3 linked regions of the Luteitalea sp. TBR-22 genome follow. The protein of the gene in region 2 interacts with the protein of the main gene of each other region in a pairwise test. Links are inferred from orthologs where the notes say so. Each region holds a gene or a part of one and is shown on either strand. Other genes may lie near its edges.

The links.
Region 1: the proteins of ftsZ (region 2) and rlmN interact in binary tests that used the Escherichia coli proteins (3 or more experiments, as listed by UniProt). The link is inferred for Luteitalea sp. TBR-22 from one-to-one orthologs.
Region 3: the proteins of ftsZ (region 2) and TBR22_RS18505 interact in binary tests that used the Escherichia coli proteins (3 or more experiments, as listed by UniProt). The link is inferred for Luteitalea sp. TBR-22 from one-to-one orthologs.

The regions. Positions count from the first base shown.
Region 1 is NZ_AP024452.1:613,523-619,309, reverse strand. The notes cover bases 161-2,949. They hold rlmN (23S rRNA (adenine(2503)-C(2))-methyltransferase RlmN), read left to right. Parts: upstream 161-911; coding sequence 912-1,988; downstream 1,989-2,949. Other genes in these bases: purD (phosphoribosylamine--glycine ligase), read right to left, coding at 2,084-2,949; TBR22_RS02570 (pitrilysin family protein), read right to left, coding at 161-610. In the rest of the region: more of TBR22_RS02570, read right to left, coding at 1-160; more of purD, read right to left, coding at 2,950-3,352; rpsU (30S ribosomal protein S21), read left to right, coding at 3,478-3,675; TBR22_RS02550 (STAS domain-containing protein), read left to right, coding at 3,906-4,247; TBR22_RS02545 (decaprenyl-phosphate phosphoribosyltransferase), read left to right, coding at 4,299-5,225; TBR22_RS02540 (hypothetical protein), read left to right, coding at 5,265-5,787.
Region 2 is NZ_AP024452.1:5,906,219-5,912,182, forward strand. The notes cover bases 2,156-5,121. They hold ftsZ (cell division protein FtsZ), read right to left. Parts: upstream 4,290-5,121; coding sequence 3,021-4,289; downstream 2,156-3,020. Other genes in these bases: TBR22_RS24315 (radical SAM protein), read right to left, coding at 2,156-2,807; ftsA (cell division protein FtsA), read right to left, coding at 4,326-5,121. Outside these bases: TBR22_RS24310 (hypothetical protein), read right to left, coding at 1-1,042; more of TBR22_RS24315, read right to left, coding at 1,059-2,155; more of ftsA, read right to left, coding at 5,122-5,564; TBR22_RS24330 (cell division protein FtsQ/DivIB), read right to left, coding at 5,594-5,964. UniProt on the Escherichia coli protein: Essential cell division protein that forms a contractile ring structure (Z ring) at the future cell division site. The regulation of the ring assembly controls the timing and the location of cell division.
Region 3 is NZ_AP024452.1:4,417,082-4,423,079, forward strand. The notes cover bases 2,004-5,003. They hold TBR22_RS18505 (rod shape-determining protein), read right to left. Parts: upstream 4,017-5,003; coding sequence 2,991-4,016; downstream 2,004-2,990. Other genes in these bases: mreC (rod shape-determining protein MreC), read right to left, coding at 2,004-2,851; TBR22_RS18510 (diguanylate cyclase), read right to left, coding at 4,013-5,003. In the rest of the region: mrdA (penicillin-binding protein 2), read right to left, coding at 1-1,265; rod shape-determining protein MreD, read right to left, coding at 1,290-1,817; more of mreC, read right to left, coding at 1,814-2,003; more of TBR22_RS18510, read right to left, coding at 5,004-5,110; TBR22_RS26955 (peptidyl-prolyl cis-trans isomerase), read left to right, coding at 5,255-5,998. UniProt on the Escherichia coli protein: Forms membrane-associated dynamic filaments that are essential for cell shape determination. Acts by regulating cell wall synthesis and cell elongation, and thus cell shape.

The sequences.
Region 1 (5,787 bases), 5.3 Mb from region 2 along the record:
CGCCCTCGACCATCCGCCGCAGCTCGTCGTGGGAGAAGTTGCCCGCCGCCGAGACGATCAGGTTGCGGCCGACGTACGCCTCGCGGAAGTACCGGAACAGGGTGTCCTGCGTGAAGGAGGCCACGGTGTCCGGCGTGCCCAGAATCGGGCGACCGAGCGGGTGATCCGGCCAGTACAGCTCGGTGAACCACTCGTGGACCAGATCGTCGGGGGTGTCCTCGACCATCTTGATCTCCTCGAGGATCACCTTCTTCTCGCGCTCGATCTCGTCGACGGGGAAGGCCGGGTGCAGCACCAGGTCCGACAGGATGTCGAAGGCCCGCGGCAGGTGCTCGTCCATCACCTTGAGGTAATAGCCGGCGTACTCCTTGGACGTGAACGCGTCGAGGTTGCCGCCCATCGAGTCGAACTGCTCCGCGATCTGCTGCGCGGTGCGGCGTTCGGTCCCCTTGAACAGCATGTGCTCGATGAAGTGCGCGATGCCGCCCTCCTCGGGGACCTCATGGCGGGACCCGCGAGCGAGCCACACGCCGAGGCTCACCGAGCGCACGTGCGGCATGGTCTCGGTGACGAGCCGGACGCCATTGGGGAGCGTGTCGTGGACGATCATCGGAAGGGGTGTCCCGGCGTCCACCGCAGGAGCCGCGAGGCGGCCGGGAAACGTCAATCATAGCAGCCGGGCACCGGGCACCGGGCACCGGGCACCGAGCACCGGACACCGAGCACCGGACACCGGGCACCGGGCACTGGGCGGCTGGGCGGCTGGGCGGCTGGGGGCTGGGAGCTGGGGGGATTGGCGCAGGGCTCGAGGCAAGGAAGCATGCCGCAGGCGTCAGGAGGGTTTCTGAGCCATGAGCCCTGGCCCTTGAGCCGTCGCCCCCCCCGACATCCGTCACAATAGGAGGTCGCCCATGACTGAACTCGACGACGCCATCGACGTGCCGCAAGGAGCAGACCGGCCCGACCTGGCCGGCCTGACGCCGGACGAGTTGTCGTCGCTCGTGGTCGAGCTTGGGGGCAAACCCTTCCAGGGCAAGCAGCTCTTCCGCTGGATCCACAAGAAGGGGGTCACTGATTTCTCGGCCATGACCACCCTGCCCAAGCCCCTGCGCGCCGCGTTGGCCGAGCGCACCGTCGTGAGCACGCCCGAGGTCGTCCGCCGCGACACGTCCTCCGACGGCACCACCAAGTTCCTGTTGCGCCTGGCCGACGGTCGCCAGATCGAGTCGGTGTTCATCCCCGACACGCCGTCGCAGACCTTCTGCATCTCGACGCAGGTGGGCTGCGCCATGAAATGCGGCTTCTGCCTGACCGGCACGATGGGCCTGACGCGACACCTGACGGCGGCAGAGATTGCCGGCCAGGTCCGCGTCCTCGCGCGCGAGCTCGACTTCCTCGACACCCCCTTCAACATCGTCGTCATGGGGATGGGCGAACCGCTGCACAACTACGACGCGACGATGCGCGCGCTGCAGTTGGTGGGCAGCGAGGAGGGGCTGCACGTGTCGCCCCGGCGAGTCACGCTGTCGACCGTGGGCGTGCTGCCCGGGCTGCAGAAGCTGGCCGAGGAGCCCTACATGCCCAACCTCGCGATCTCGCTGCACGCGACGACCGAGGAGCAGCGCGACCGGCTGGTGCCGATCAACCGCAAGTACACGCTGGCCCAGTTGATGGACGCCTGCCGGCGCTTCCCGCTGAAGAAGCGCAGCCGGATCACGTTCGAGTACGTGATGCTGGCCGGCGTCAACGACACGATCGAGGACGCGCGGCGGCTGGTGCGGCTGCTCAACGGCCTCAAGGCGAAGGTGAACCTGCTGCCCCTGAACGAGGCCGCCGGGATCCCCTACCGCCGACCGTCCGACGAGACGGTGGACGCGTTCGCCCAGGTGCTGGCCAACGCCCACATCACCGTGTCGGTCCGCAAGAGCCGCGGGCGGGACATCCGGGCGGCGTGTGGGCAGCTGGCCGTGGAGAAGCCGGCAATTTGAAATTTGAAATCTGAAATTGATAGGCGGCTTGGCCTCCGGCCTTCGCCGCGCCAGGCATAGCCGGCGCTCGAGAATTTCAAATTTCCAATTTCGAATTACACGTATCGGGCAGCGATGTCGCGGCGGAACTCCATGTCCTTGAAGGAGATCTGCGCCACGCCTGCATAGGCGCGGTCGCGCGCCTCCTGCAAGGTCACCCCCTCCCCAACGACCGTCAGCACGCGGCCGCCTGATGTCAGCACGGTGCCATCGGGGCCCGTCTTCGTGCCGGCGTGGAAGACGGTGACGCCCGGCATCGCCGCGGCGGCAGCAAGGCCGTCGATGGGATACCCGGTGGTCATCGCGCCCGGATACCCCCCGGAGGCGAGCACCACGCCGACGCGGGCGCCCGACACGGCGGGCAGCGGCTCGGCGGGCAGGGCGCCCTTCGCGGCCGCGAGGGCGAGCGGGGCGAGCGGCACGGGCAGCAGCGGCAGTACGACCTGGGCCTCGGGGTCGCCGAACCGGACGTTGAACTCGATCACCTTCGGGCCGTCGGGAGTCAGCATCAGGCCGCAGTAGAGGATGCCCGCGAACGGGTAGCCCTCGGCGCGCATGCCCGCAAGGACAGGTTCCACGATGGTACGCATGACGCGGGCCGAGAGGCCGGCGTCGACGAGCGGGCTCGGAGCCAGCGCGCCCATGCCGCCCGTGTTCGGCCCCGCATCACCGTCGTAGGCACGCTTGTGGTCCTGCGCGGTGCCCAACGGCAGGGCCCGCGTGCCGTCGCAGACGGCGAAGTAGGACACTTCCGGGCCGGTGAGGCATTCCTCCACGACCACGGTGCTCCCGGCGGCCCCGAAGGCGCCCTGGCGCATCGCGGCGTCGACGGCGGCGAGCGCCTCGTCGAGTGTCGCCGCCACGGTCACGCCCTTCCCTGCGGCCAGGCCGTCGGCCTTGACGACGACCGGCGCCCCGAAGGCGCGGACGGCGACCTCGGCCTCGTCGGCGGTGGTGCAGATGCGGGCGCGGGCCGTCGGCACGCCATGGCGATCCATGAAGGCCTTCGAGAAGGCCTTGCTGGTCTCGAGCCGGGCGGCGTCCTGCGACGGACCGAAGACCGGGTGCCCGGCCGCGCGCAGGGCGTCGGACACTCCCGCTGCCAACGGTTGCTCCGGGCCGACGATGACCAAATCGACGCCCTCGGCAGCAACGAGGGCCGTGACGGCGGCAGGATCGAGGATGTCGAGGGCCACCGTCCTGGCGCAGGTGGCGGTGCCGGGGTTGCCAGGGGCGCAGAGCACCTCGGCGACGCCTGATTCCTGTCGCAGCTTCCAGGCGAGCGCGTGTTCGCGCCCCCCGCCGCCGAGGACGAGGACCTTCATCGTGTTAAGCTTCCGGTTTGGTTGGCCGGCGACGGCCGACCCCTAATCCTGAGCGCGTCGGCGTCTGCACGCGGTGAGACGCCGGCAAGTCGAAGGAAACGCCATGCGGGAGGAGGTGAGTCGACGTGGCCGAAGTCAAGGTGCAGGAAGGTGAATCGATCGAAAGCGCCCTGCGGCGTTTCAAGCGCAAGGTGCAGCAGGAAGATATCATCAAGGACATCAAGAAACATTCGTTCTACCTGAAGCCGGGCGACAAGCGTCGCGCCAAGCAGGCCCTCGCCCGCAAGCGGAGCCGCAAGAAGCAGCGGCGGGAAACCGACTGAGCAGGCTCGCCCTGGCGACGCGACGGGCGAGCCCGCGCGGAGTCGAAGGGCGGTCCAGGCATGAACGTCTGCAGTGCCGCCGGGATCGCTGGTCCCGGTGGCACTGCGCAGCACCGCCACAGGCTCGGCCGTACGCCTTGACCCTGTGCTGGCTTGGTGCTACTGTCAGCCCTCCTGAAGTACAGTTTTTCCGCGAGTTTGCGGGGATTTTTCGGAGCGGGGAGAAGGCGATGCAGATTGAAGAGCGGGTCGTCGGCGGAGTGACGATTCTGGACCTCTCGGGCAAGATGACGCTCGGCGAGGGCGACGAGATGCTGCGCGAGAAGATTGCCAGCCTGGTCAACGCCGGCCAGAAGAACCTGTTGCTCAACCTCGACGGCGTGCCCTACATCGACAGTGCGGGCCTCGGCGAGATGGTGCGCTCCTACACCACCGTGAGCCGCCAGGGCGGCAAGCTGAAGCTGCTGAACCTCACCAAGCGCATCGAGGATCTCCTCTCGATCACCAAGCTGCTGACCGTGTTCGAGACCTTCGACACCGAAGCGGAAGCCATCCAGAGCTTCTCGGCCTAGGCCGGACCTGGTTGTTCCCGGGTGCCTCGCGGCACCCGCCGCCCACGAGCGTTGACCGCCTTGCACGCACCCGGCACGCCGCGACCCTCCGTCGCGGCGTCGCTGTTTCTGGCCCTCCGTCCCGCACAGTGGACAAAGAACCTCATCGTCTTTGCGGCGCTGATCTTCGGGCAGCGGCTGCTCGACGGCGAGGCCGTGGTGCGCGCCGGCGTCGCGTTTCTCGCCTTCTGTGCGCTCTCGGGTGTCGTCTACCTGCTCAACGACGTGGTCGATCGGGAGGCCGATCGCCAGCACCCGATCAAGCGGCACCGCCCGATTGCGGCGGGTCACCTCACGGTCGGGCTCGCCCTCGGCTTCGGGGCGACGATGCTCCTGGCCGGGCTGGCCGCATCGGCGTGGCTGGGCCCGGCGTTCCTCGTGCATGCACTCGCGTACGTCGCGCTGCAGGTCGGCTACTCGCTGGGCCTCAAGCGACAGGTGATCCTCGACGTGCTGTCGATCGCCCTGGGCTTCGTGATCCGGGCCTCGGCGGGTGGGGCGGCCATCGGCGTGCCGGTCAGCCAGTGGCTGCTGATGTGCACGATCCTGCTGGCGCTGTTCCTGGCCCTGGCCAAGCGGCGCCACGAGATCACCCTGCTGGGCGACGAGGCGGCGCGGCACCGCGCCATCCTGGGCGAGTACACGCCCTACCTCGTGGACCAGATGATCGCCGTGGTCACGGCGTCCACGCTGATGGGGTACGCGTTCTACACGGTCAGCGCCGACACCGCGGAGCGGTTCGGGACGCCCTGGCTCGGGCTGACGTTCCCATTCCCGCTGTACGGCATCTTCCGGTACCTTTACCTGGTCCATCGCCGCAGCCAGGGCGGCAGTCCCACCGAGCTCCTGCTCGCGGACCGGCCCCTGCTGCTGTGCGTGGCCCTCTGGGGCGCGACCACCGTCGCGCTGATCTACCATCCGTGGACACTCGCCCGCTGACCCGCGTCGCGCGTGGGGTGTCCTGAGCGTCACAGAGCCATGTCCGATATTTCCGTGCGCGCCGATTCCGTGAACGTCGAGGAGATCATGCGGCAGATCCGCGCCCGCGTGAAGGAGAAGCGCGGCGCCGACTACACCGAGGAGGAGATCAAGGAACTCGCGGGCGTGAAGCTCGAGAAGTTCCTCGATCCGCTCGCCGTGCGCTCCGGGCTGCTCGAGGAATACCGCAACGCGCGCTCGACGACGACGCTGGCCGACATCGAGCCGGCGCCGGACCTGTACGGGTTCGACGAGGAGTCGATCTACGCCTCGACACGCGGCGGCCTGCTGCGCAGCATCCGGCGCCTGCTCAACCCGATCCTGAAGCTGTTCTTCAACCCGAACCCGCTGATCCGCGTGCTGAACATGCAGGCGGCGCTCAACGGATACTTCACGCGGTCGATTGCCCGCGTCGGTAGCCGCGAGGCGCTCAACTTCGAGGTGCTGCACAACGTCGTCGTCGAGTTGACGCGACTGAGCATCGAGAACCGCAACCTGAAGATGCGGGTCGAGTCGCTGAACA
Region 2 (5,964 bases):
ACGACTCCAGGATCCACCCGGGATAGAGGCGGAGGTTCGACGCGACGTTGGAGAGCGCGAACAGCTCCGATGCACTGCCGTATCCCGACTGCGTCGGCGACCCGTAGAGTCGCCACTGCACGAGCGCGACGATGACCACGGCGGCGATGGTCGACGCGCCGATGGCCAGGGCGCGGGCGGCCGGCCGCCGGGGCGAGGAGGAGGTCCACGCCTGCCAGGCGACCGGCAGGGCGAGGGGCGCGAGGTTCGGCCGCACGAGGATGGTGACCAGCGTCGCGATGCTGGCGCCTGCCAGCGCCGCGCCTGACCGACGGCCGGCCAGCGCCAGCGCGACGATCCAGCCCGCGAGCGCCGGCACGTCCGACATCGGCTGCAGTGCCTGGTAGAGGAAGGTCGGCAAGGACGCGAGCGTGACCACCGCGAACGCCGCCCCTGCCGGCCCCACGCGGGGGCGCGCGAGGGCCCAGAGGCCGAGCAGGGCGGCGAGGGCGGCCGCCAGCGGCAGTCCGCGCACGGCCAGCGCCTCGCCGCCGGCCGCGAGGGCCAGCGCTTCGAGCCACGGCAGGCCCGGTGGGTAGGTGGGCACCGTGCCGGTGCCGTGGGGATCGGGCCGCGTGCCAAGCGTGCTCTGCGGCCACGCGCCCGGCAGGCCCGGCACCACGAGGGGCAGCGGTTGCCTGACCTGGCCGTGCAGCCAGCGGCGCGCCTGCAGCAGGTATCCGGCGGAGTCGGCGCCGCCGACGTTGGTGGCGCCCCTGACACCGAGGAGCGCGGCCATCAGCGCGCCGGCCAGCACGAGTGTCGCAGCGTACGGGACGACGCTGCGGGAGAGGTCGTCGAGCAGTCCGGCCAGGCTGCGTCGCAGGGCGATGGCCGCAATCAGGAGCAGGGCCGCCACCGCACTCGGGCGGGTGGGATCGGAGATGGAGAGACGGATGGCGGGCACCGACAACGGCCCCATGACCACGACGATCGCGGCGATGCACGCGGCACACCAGGCGAGCGAGGCCAGCAGGGTGGCCGCGGGACGGCGAGACTCCACGGCAGGGCGGTTCGTGTCAGGGCAACACGGGCAGGAGCCTGGCGTTCTCCTGCTGGCGCTTGGGGGGCAGCGTCCATTCGCCGCGCATCCCCTTGTCGAACTCGCTGCGGAAGAACGCGTCCTTCATGCCGGCATCGATGACGTCCCACGGCATGAACGCGTCACGGCTGCGGTCGCGGAAGATGTAGAAGGCCGCGTCGACGCCCGCTGCCTCCACGGCCTCGCGCCAGTTGCCGCCGTTGCGCTCCACGATGTCGATGACCGGCGCGACGCGCCGGTCGCCGAGCGACATCAGTGCCTGGTAGTACGAGTGCCGCTCCGACTTGACCGTGAAGTACACGTTGTCGAGGTCGGCCACCAGCTTCTTCAGCCGCTTGGCCTTCCTGTCGGTGATGGCGGGATCCTCCATCGGCAGCCACTGGTACGCCGTGCCCGGCTTGGGGATCAGCGGGTTCACGCTGGCGACGATCCGGCCGATGCGGCCGCGGCTGCGCTGCTGGTCGAGCATGATGCCGCGCAGTTGCGCGGTCAGGTCCCGCATCGCCACCAGGTCCTCGTCGGTCTCGGTGGGCAGGCCGATCATGAAGTACAGCTTGAGGTTCTCGACGCCGTTGGCAAACAGCAGCTGGGCCTTGTCGAGGATCTCCTCGTTGGTGAACGTCTTGTTGATCACCCGCCGCAGCCGGTCCGATCCGGCCTCCGGCGCGATGGTCACGCCGCGCTCGCCACTGTCGACCAGGCGACGCACGATGCGTTCGTTCAGGTCGTCGAGGCGCAGCGACGCCGGGCTGATCGAGTACCCCATCCCGGCCAGCCGCTCGAGAATCAGCTCGATGTCCGGGTGGTCGCACAGGGCGATCGACACCAGGCCGACGCGATTGGCGTAGGGCCGGGCTGCCTCGGCCAGCGCGAGGATACGGCCGGTGTCGAACGCGCGCACCGGCAGGTAGTTGTAGCCTGCCCAGCAGAACCGGCACAGGTTGGCGCAGCCGCGCACCACCTCGATGAGGAATCGCGATCCCAGTTCGGTGTCGGGCGTGAACACCTGCGTGTGGGGCGGATCGAGCAGGTCGGTGCCCTTGACGGCCGCCTTCCGCACCGGTGCCGCGCCGCCGCGTGCCGGATCGCCCACCATGCCGCGCAGGGTGCCGTCGGGCGCGTACTCGGGGGTCCACGCCGACGGGATGTAGAAGCCCCGCTCGTGGCCCAGCGACTCGAGCAGCGACGCGCGGCCGGTGGCCTCGCGGATCTTCTGCACGAGCGTCGGCACCAGCACCTCGCCCTCGCCGGCGGCGACGACGTCGGCAAACAGCGCGAGGGGCTCGGGGTTGACGAACGTGACCGCCCCGCCGAGCACCACCAGCGGGTCGCGCCCCTGCTGTCGTTCCGACGCGTAGATGGGCAGCCCCGCCAGCCGCAGCATCGTCAGCACGTTCGGGTAGTCCCATTCGAAGGAGACCGAGAACGCGAAGACGTCGAACTCCTTGACCGGGGTCTGCGACTCGATCGTCAGGAGCTTGAGGCCGGCGGCGCGCTGCTCCTGCAGTTCCTGCCGCGGCGGCAGGAACACCCGCTCGCAGACCACGTCGTCCATCTCGTTGAAGAGACGGTAGACGGTCTGGAAGCCGAGGTTCGACATCCCGATGCTGTAGGTGTTCGGGAAGGCGAGCGCGACGCGGAGGCGCTGCCCGTGCGGTTTCACGAGTGCGCCAGCTTCGCGGGCCAGAGTGGCCCGGGCACGATCGCGGAGGTCCTGCGCCTTCATGAGGGGATGCCGCCCGGCCGGGGAGCCCGACACGGGTCCGTGGGCACGGGGGGAACATCCCAATCTAGCACGCGGCCGCCGGCCGAGGCGGGTCGCGCTGACGAGTTCCGGCGCCCGGACGACGGGCCGGACGCCGGACGGACGAAAGTTCGACGGGGCCGGCGGACGGGGGTCGCCGGCCCTGACGGGCGCCCGGGTGGACGCCTTGGAGTGCTAGCTGTCGTGCCCGCGGTTCAGGAACGACGGCGTGAAGTCGACAGGCGCGGCGTCGTCGGTACCGGTGGCCAGGTGCCGATCGTCGTCGAGCAGCATCGGGGGCGGCGCCACCGGAGAGCGGCGCCCCGGGGTGAAGGCGATGCCCGAGGTGCCGGTGGCCGCCGGCGGGGTCCAGTTCCCGTGCGTCTGGTACTCCGCCAGGCCGACGGGGGTGCGGCTCGGGGTGTGCTGCGACGTGCCGGGCTTGTCGAAGCCGGTGGCGATCACCGTGATCTTGATGGTGCCGGCCATCGTCGGGTCGACCACGGCGCCGAAGATGATGTTGGCATCCTCGTGCGCGGCGTCCTGGATGATGGCCGAGGCTTCGGCGACCTCGGTCAGCGAGATGTCGGTGCCGCCGGTCACGTTGATGATCACGCCGCGGGCGCCCTTGACCGACGCGTCCTCGAGCAGCGGGCTGGAGATCGCGCGGTTGGCGGCCTGCATGGCGCGGTCCTCGCCCTCGGCGACGCCGGTGCCCATGATGGCCAGGCCCATGTGCGACATGATCGTCTTCACGTCGGCGAAGTCGAGGTTGATCAGGCCGGGCACGAGGATGAGGTCCGAGATGCCCTGGATGGCCTGCCGCAGGATGTCGTCGGCGGCCGCGAACGCTTCCGGCAGCGGCGTGCGGCGGTCGATCGTCGCGAGCAGGCGCTCGTTGGGGATGGTGATCACCGTGTCGACGCACTCGCGCAGGTCGGTCAGGCCGCGCTCGGCCTGCTCGGACCGGCGCTTGCCCTCGAACTTGAAGGGCTTGGTGACGACCGCGATCGTCAGCGCGCCGAGCTCGGTGGCGAGGCTGGCGATGACGGGCGCGGCCCCGGTGCCGGTGCCGCCGCCGAGGCCGGTCGTGACAAACACCATGTCGGCGCCGTCGAGCACCTCGATCAGGCGGTCGGTGTCCTCGAGCGCGGCGTTGCGGCCGACGTTGGGATCGGCGCCGGCGCCGAGGCCCTTGGTCAGCTTCCCGCCGATCTGGATCTTGGTCGACGCGGGGCTCTGCTGCAGTGCCTGCAGGTCGGTGTTGGCGACGATGAACTCCACGCCGCTGACGCCGGAGCGCACCATGCGGTTGACGGCGTTGCTGCCGCCGCCGCCCACGCCCACCACCTTGATCCGCGCGCCGGCGCGCACCTCCGTGTCGAGCGTCAGCCGCAGTGCCTGATCCTCGGCGCTGCCGGCGCCGCGTCGACGGCCAGTGCCGTCAAGTTCGTTGATGTACATGCGTTCTCCCCCGTCCCCGTTCCCGTTACCGACGTCTCAACGCCCGATGAAGAAATTGTTGAACAGCGAGCTGACGGCCTCGAGCAGCCGTCGGACGCCGATCGGCGACGAGGCTGGCGCGGTGGGCCGGTTGCGGCTCGCGTACATGACGGCGCCGACGGCCGTCGCATAGATCGGACTGCTGGCCTGATCGCCGAGCCCGGCGGCTCCGGCCGGCACGCCGCGGCGCACCGGCAGGTCGAAGATCTGCTCGGCGATCTCGGCCATGCCGTCGAGGGCCGCGCCGCCGCCGGTCAGCACGATGCCCGAGTGCAGCGAGTTGCTGCAGCCGGCCTTGTCGATTTCGTCCCACAGCATGTGGAACACCTGCTCGGCGCGCGGCTGCAGGATCTGCGACAGGATGCGGCGCGACATGACGCGCGGCCGACGGCCACCGACGCTGGCCACCTCCATCGTCTCGTCCTCGCCGACCATCGAGTTCAGCGCGCAGCCGCAGCGGCGCTTCAGCTTCTCGGCGTCCGGCACCGGCGTGCGGAGCCCGACGGCGATGTCGTTGGTGAAGTGGTCGCCGCCGATCGCGACGACGCCCGTGTGCCAGAGGCTGCCGCGCTCGAAGATCGCGAAGTCGGTGGTGCCGCCGCCGATGTCGACCACGGCGACGCCGAGCTCGCGCTCGTCGGGCGTGAGCACGGCCTCGGCGGCCGCGATCTGCTCGAGCACCGTGTCGACGACGTTGACGCCGGCGCGATTGACGCAGGCGATCAGGTTCTGCATCGACGCCGCGCCGCCGGTCACGATGTGGACGTTGACGTCGAGGCGCGAGCCGGTCATCCCGACGGGATCGGCGATGCCCTCCTCGTCGTCGACGGCGAAGTCCTGCGGCAGCACGTGCAGGATCTCGCGGCCGCTCGGCAGGGCGAAGGCCTTGGCGGCGTCGATGGCGCGCCGGACGTCCTCGCGCGTGATCTCGCGCGTCTTGCCCGAGACGGCGACGACGCCCCGGCTGTTGAAGCCCTTGATGTGCGCGCCCGAGAGCGTCAGGTAGGCCGAGTCGATCTCGATGCCGGCCGTGAGCTCGGCTTCCTCGACCGCCTTCTTGATCGACTCGACGGCCTCCTCGAGGTTCACCACCGCGCCGCGACGGATGCCGCGCGCGTCGGCGGTGCCGATGCCGATGATCTCCACCCCGCCGTCGTCGGTGACCTCGCCGACGATCGCGGCGACCTTGGTCGTCCCGACGTCGAGGCCGACCAGGTATCGTTCATTCCGAGGCACGGTGCCCTCCCACTGGTTGCCTCATGAGTTCAGTGCTGTTCATCAGCGTCCTCTGGCTCCGCCAGCGCTTCCGCCACGGTTTCCCCGTCGGGGACCTGTGGCATCGACGCGAAGGTCACGCCCGCCTTGCGCGGGCGGACGTACACGCGGTTGTCGAACCGCAAATCCACCGATTCCACCTGCTGGACCATGCGGGCGAGCCGCTCCTGCATGTCCAGGTAGCCCTGCACGCGCTCGGCGAACCGCTCGTGCCCGACCTGCAGCTGTGCGGCATCGCCCGAGAGCATGACGACGACGTTGCGCGGGTTGCGGACGTCGATCTGCGACACCCGCCCGAGCAGGCTGGCGTCGCGCAGCGACACGAGCACCGACGAGACCAGCGCCACGCGCGCCTCGTCGG
Region 3 (5,998 bases), 1.5 Mb from region 2 along the record:
CACGCCGTCGACGGGATGATGCCCCGGGTCTCGTGCGGCAGGTCGATGCCGCTCATCTCGCCGAGGCCGAGCGCGGTCGCCCACTTGTGGATCCGGTCGACGCCGAGGATGTTGCCCAGCGTGTAGAAGTACACGTTGCAGGACTTCTCGATCGCCTCCCGCATCGCGACCGACCCGTGACCACCGGCCTTGTGGCACTTGAAGAACCGTCCGTAGAACGAGGCGCCACCGCCGCAGAAGATCCGCGTGTCGGGAGTGATCACGTGTTCCTGCAACCCGGCCACCGCGACGGCGATCTTGAAGGTCGACCCGGGCGAGTACCGGCCCTGGATCGCCCGGTTGTTCAGCGGGCGCAGCGGGTCGGTGAGCAGGCCGTTCCACTCGGCGCGGCCGATGCCGGCCGCGAAGGCGTTCGGGTCGTAGGCCGGCAGGCTCGAGAGCGCGAGGACCTCGCCGGACCTGGGCGCCAGGGCGATCGCGGCGCCGCGGAACCCGTAGTGACGGAAGGCCTCCTCGGCGGCGCGCTGCACGTCGGCGTCGATGGTCAGTTGCAGGCGACGGCCTTCGACCGGCTCCTCTTCGCCGAGCACGTCGATCTCGCGGCCGCGGCTGTTGACGACCACGTGACGCGCGCCGTCGCTGCCCATCAGCAACGGGTTGTAGGTCTGCTCGACGCCGGCCTGCCCGACGATGGCGCCGCCCGGGATCTCGCGATACTCGGGGCGCGCCAGTTGCGCGTCGGTGACCTCGCCGACGTACCCGATCAGGTGCGCGGCCATCGACTCGGACGGGTAGCGGCGGGTCGGCGTCTTCTCGACGATCACGCCGGGCAACTCGAGGCGGTGGGCGGCGACGGCGGCAATCTGCGCCTCGGTGACGTTGCGAATCACCACCGTCGGCCGGTAGGTCGGCAGCCGCTTGCTGCGCTCGAGGGCCTCGCTGATCGACTCGATGGGCGTGCCGGTCAACTGCGCGACCAGGCGGGTGGTGCGCGCCAGGTCGGACACCTGCTCGCGGACGATGGAGATGTTGAAGGCGTAGCGGTTCTCGACGAGGACGGCGCCGCGCCGGTCGAAGAGCACCCCACGCGGCGCCTGCAGGGGCAGCGCGCGCTGGTGGTTGTTCTCCGCCATCTCGAGGAACTGCTGGTGCCGGGCGACCTGGAAGTACCAGAACGCGATCGCCAGCACGAGGAACACCGCGGCGAGGCTCCACTGGAGCACGCGCAGGCGCAACGGCAGGTTCAGGCGTTCCTCGGCGATCATGCTCGACCCGTCTTCACGGCGCGCTCAGCGCGCCAGCCTTCGTCGTCCCTCGTGGCGCCGCGTGTACTGGCGCCGGCGCCACCACTCGGGTCCTCGCTCGATGGCCTGGGTGGCGACCACGCCGACCAGCGCATTGAGCAGGCTCTGCACCAGGATCTGCCGCCAGGGCCGCCCGATGCCGTGTCTCTCTATCATCGCGTAGAGCCCGAGGAAACACACCCCGTGCAGCCACGTCATGGCGAAGAACACCACGCCACGGGGGATGATCCCGCTCACGATGAACTGCGTGGCCACCACCCCGGCCACGAAGCCGGCCAGCGTCTTGGCCAGCCCGGCCACGCCCAGCACGCCGCCCGACAGCGCGTCCTGACAGAGCCCGGCGACCGTGCCGGCCACCAGGCCGGCGGTGGGGCCGAAGAAGATCGCGGTGCCGACCACCACCACCAGCACCAGGTCCATCGCGATCAGGCGGCCGAACAGCTGGTAGCCGACCACCGTCTGCAGCATCAGCGCGGCGAGCAGCGCTGCCCCCACCGACAGCAGGCGCGTCATGGGACGGGCCCGGCCGGCGTCGCCGGCACGCTGGGGGCACCGACGGTCCCGGCCGGTCCCACCGGTGCCGCCTGGGTCTGGGGTGGCGCCACGGTGGGCGACGCCCCGCCGCTGGCCTCACCGCGCCCCTCTCGGGCCCCGGCGCCGGGCGCGTTGGACGCGGGCGCCGTGCCGGCATCGGGACGGGCCGGCTGCGGCCCGGTGACCAGCAACACCGTGTCCAGCGAGGAGAAGTCCACCGACGGCCGGATAGCGATCAGGCGGTACAGGCCCGACCCGCGCTCGGCACGCTCGACCCGCCCCAGCACGAAGCCGCGGGGATAGATGCCGTCCAGGCCCGACGTCATGACCAGGTCGCCCGGCGTGACGTCGGCCAGGTTGGACACGTACTCCATCCGCAGCGGCAGGTCGGTGTCGGCGCTGGCGCCGACCACGACGCCACCGGCGCCGTTGCGCTCGATCACGCCGCCGGCGCCCGCGTTGCGGTCGATGATCAGCTGCACCTTGGCGGCATGCGCCGCCGGTTCGTCGATCACCCGTCCGACGACGCCGAGCGGCGAGAGCACCGCCATGTCGCGCCGGACGCCGTCGGAGGCGCCCTTGTCGATGGTCACGGTGCGGAATGCCGCGGCGGGGTCGGCCGCGATCACCCGCGCCGCCATCGTCGCGGGCAGCTCGGTGCGCTGCAGCTGCAGCAGGCGCTCGAGCTGCTCGGTGCGACGGGCCTGGGCAGTGGCGTGCTGCAGCTGGACACCGAGCCGATCGAGCTGCAGCTGCAGGGCGTCGGCGCGGGCGCGGTGCCCGCGCAGCGCCACGTAGTTCCCCCAGGCGCCGGTGATCCCCTGCGTCACCCACGACGTCAGCGCCTGCACCCGCGACAGGGCGCCGAACATCGTCGTCTCGAGCACGCTGGCGCCCGTCTGCGAGCTCACCTGCGCCGAGATCAGCAACAGGTGCCCGAGCAGCGCCGCCACCAGCAGGTAGCCGGTGCGCTTCTGGAACTCGAGGACGGGACCGCGGTCGTTGGTCAGCACGACTGCACAGGGACGGGAGTCGGGAGTCGGGAGTCGGGAGTCGGCATACGGGATGCGTCAGGTGCACCGGGACAGAGCCCGCTGCACGCCGCCCTTCGGCGACTCCCGATTCCCGCTTCCCGATTCCCGAGGTCTGTCATCAATCGATCGAAATCTTCCTGAGCAGATTGAAGTCCGACAGCATGCGGCCGGCGCCGAGCACCACGGTGGACAGCGGGTCCTCCGCCATCGCGACGGGCAGGCCGGTCTCCTCGCGGAGACGCTTGTCGAGGTTCTTGAGCAGCGATCCGCCGCCGGTGAGCACGATGCCGCGGTCGACGATGTCGGCCGACAGTTCGGGGGGCGTGCGCTCGAGCGCGATGCGCACGGCGTCGACGATGACGTTGACGGTCTCGGCAAGCGCCCCGCGGATCTCGCTGTCGCTGATGGTGATGGTCTTGGGCACGCCCTCCACGAGGTGGCGTCCCTTGATCTCCATCTCCCGCGGGTCCTCGAGCGGGAAGGCCGAGCCGAGTTCCATCTTGATCTGCTCGGCGGTGCGCTCGCCGATCAGCAGGTTGTAGGTCTTCTTGATGTACTGGATGATCGCCTCGTCCATCTCGTTGCCGGCCACCCGCACCGCCTTGCTGTAGACGATGCCGGCCAGCGAGATGACGGCGATGTCGGTGGTGCCGCCGCCGATGTCGACGATCATGTTGCCGGAGGGCTCGGTGATCGGCATGCCGGCGCCGATCGCCGCCGCCATCGCCTCCTCGACCAGGTGCACCTCGCTCGCCTTGGCGCGATAGGCGCTGTCCTTCACCGCGCGCTTCTCCACCTGCGTGATCTCGCTCGGCACGCCGATGACGATCCGCGGGCGCACCCACACGTTGCGGTTGTGCGCCTTCTTGATGAAGTACGTGAGCATCTTCTCGGTGACCTCGAAGTCGGCGATGACGCCGTCCTTCATCGGCTTGATGGCCACGATGTTGCCGGGCGTGCGCCCGAGCATGTCCTTGGCTTCCTTGCCGACGGCCTCGATGCGGCCGTTCACCTTGTTGATGGCGACGATGGAGGGCTCGTTGACGACGATCCCCTTGCCGCGGGCGTACACGCACGTGTTGGCGGTGCCCAGGTCGATGGCAAGGTCGCTCGAGAACAACGAGAACAGGGAACGCAGGCTCACTCGGTGGTACTCCTCTTGGGACGGCCGGCTGCAGCAGCCGGCCCTGTCATCGTGTCGGGCCGTGCTGCCCTGCCGAGCAGCACGGCCCTGATGCCGTTGCGGCCGTGACGCTTGACCCAGTACATCGCCTCGTCGGCGGTCCTGATCAGGTCGGCGGCCGTGAATGTCGGGCGCCTCAGGGTGGCCACGCCGACCGAGACGGTCAGGCGCAGGTCCAGCCCGTGGGCGGCCAGGAACTTCTCCGCGGCGACGCGCTGCTGGATGCGGCGGGCGACGCCACCAGCGTCGCGGGCGCCGGTGTCGGGCAGCACCACCACGAACTCGTCGCCGCCGTAACGCACGGCGGTATCGGTCTGGCGGACGCAGGCCCGCAGCAGGTGCCCCACGTCCACGAGCGCTCGGCTGCCCATCAGGTGGCCATGGCGATCGTTGACCCGCTTGAAGGCGTCGAGATCCAGGAACACCAGCGACAGCGGGCGCCTCGTGCGCGCCAACCGCGAGAGTTCGCGCTCGACCGTCTGCTGCAGGTGCCGGGCGTTGTACAGGCCCGTCAAATCGTCGATGGCCGCCAGTTCCCGCAGGCGGTCGAGTTGGCGCACGCGCGCCAGCGCCAGCCCGACGGGTCCGAGCACGTCCTCCTCGAGCATCGTCGCCACGGTGCCCACGTCGGGCGGGCGGGGCGCCGGCGCGTCGTCAATCCCGACGATCACTCCTGCCACTTCTTCTCGGCCGCGGACGACCCACGCGACAGCCGCCGCGTCGGGCCCGGTGCCGAGCGCGGCCCGGATGGACCCGGCGCTCCAGTGGCCGTCGGGGGTCTTCAGGGCGGCGTCGGCGATGGCCAGGGCGGCCTGTCCCGGGCGACGGCGAGGAGCCGGACCTGCCACCAGCTCGAGCCCATGGCGCCCCGGAACGACGATGGCCCAGGCCTGCAGCGGCAGCCATTCCGACACCCTGTCGACGACAAACCGTGCAAGAGCTGGCGCCGTTTCGGGCTGCTGAAGCGCCAGCCACCAGGCGTGCAGGGCCTCGCGGGACGCGAGCGCACGACGTGCGGCGCGGGGCAGGCGAGGCAGACCAAGGGCCAGGTTCACGGGGTCGATACTCGGGGCGTCTGGAGGGGCAGGCGGGTGTCTCGAAAGATCACGAACCGGCCACCATCATAGCCTTGCACATCCAGTGCCGTATAATGGCGGGTCTTTGTGCTGACGTCGGTCAGCCCCCCGGAGAACGACTGTATGACCATGCTCGACCGGATGCGTCGCCACCAGGGGTGGCTCAAGTGGAGCCTCGGACTCGTGGTGCTCACATTCGTGTTCTTCTACGTGCCCGATTTCCTGGGCACCCGGAACAGTGGCGCCACGGGAACCCCGGGTGACGCGGTGGCCACCGTCCAGGGGCGTCCCATCACCGTGGCCGACTTCACGCGGGCGTACAACGCGCAGATGGCGCAGTTCCGCAACGCGTACGGCGGCAACATGAGCACCGCGATGCTGCGGCAGCTCGGCCTCGACCGCCAGGTGCTGCAGCAGATGATCGACCAGGAGGCCGTGCTGGCCGAAGCGACGCGCCTGGGCATCACCGCGAGCGACGCCGAGGTCCGCGAGCGGATCATGAGCATCCCGGCCTTCCAGGAGAACGGGCAGTTCATCGGCGAGCAGCGCTACCGCCAGTTGCTGCGCCTGCAACGGCCGCCGATCACGGCCGCGCAGTTCGAGGACGAGATTCGCAACAGCGTCATCCTCGACAAGATGCGCGCGACGCTGACCGAGTGGATCACCGTCTCGGACGCCGATGCCGACGCCGAGTACAAGCGCCGCACCGAGAAGGTGACGCTGGAGCTGGTGTCATTCCCCACGGTCTCGTTCCTCGACCAGGTGCAGGTGACCGACGCCGACGTGAGCGCCTGGTTCGACAAGAACAAGGAGACCTACCGGATCGGCGAGCGCCGGAAGGTGAAGTACCTGCTGCTCGACGTGCAG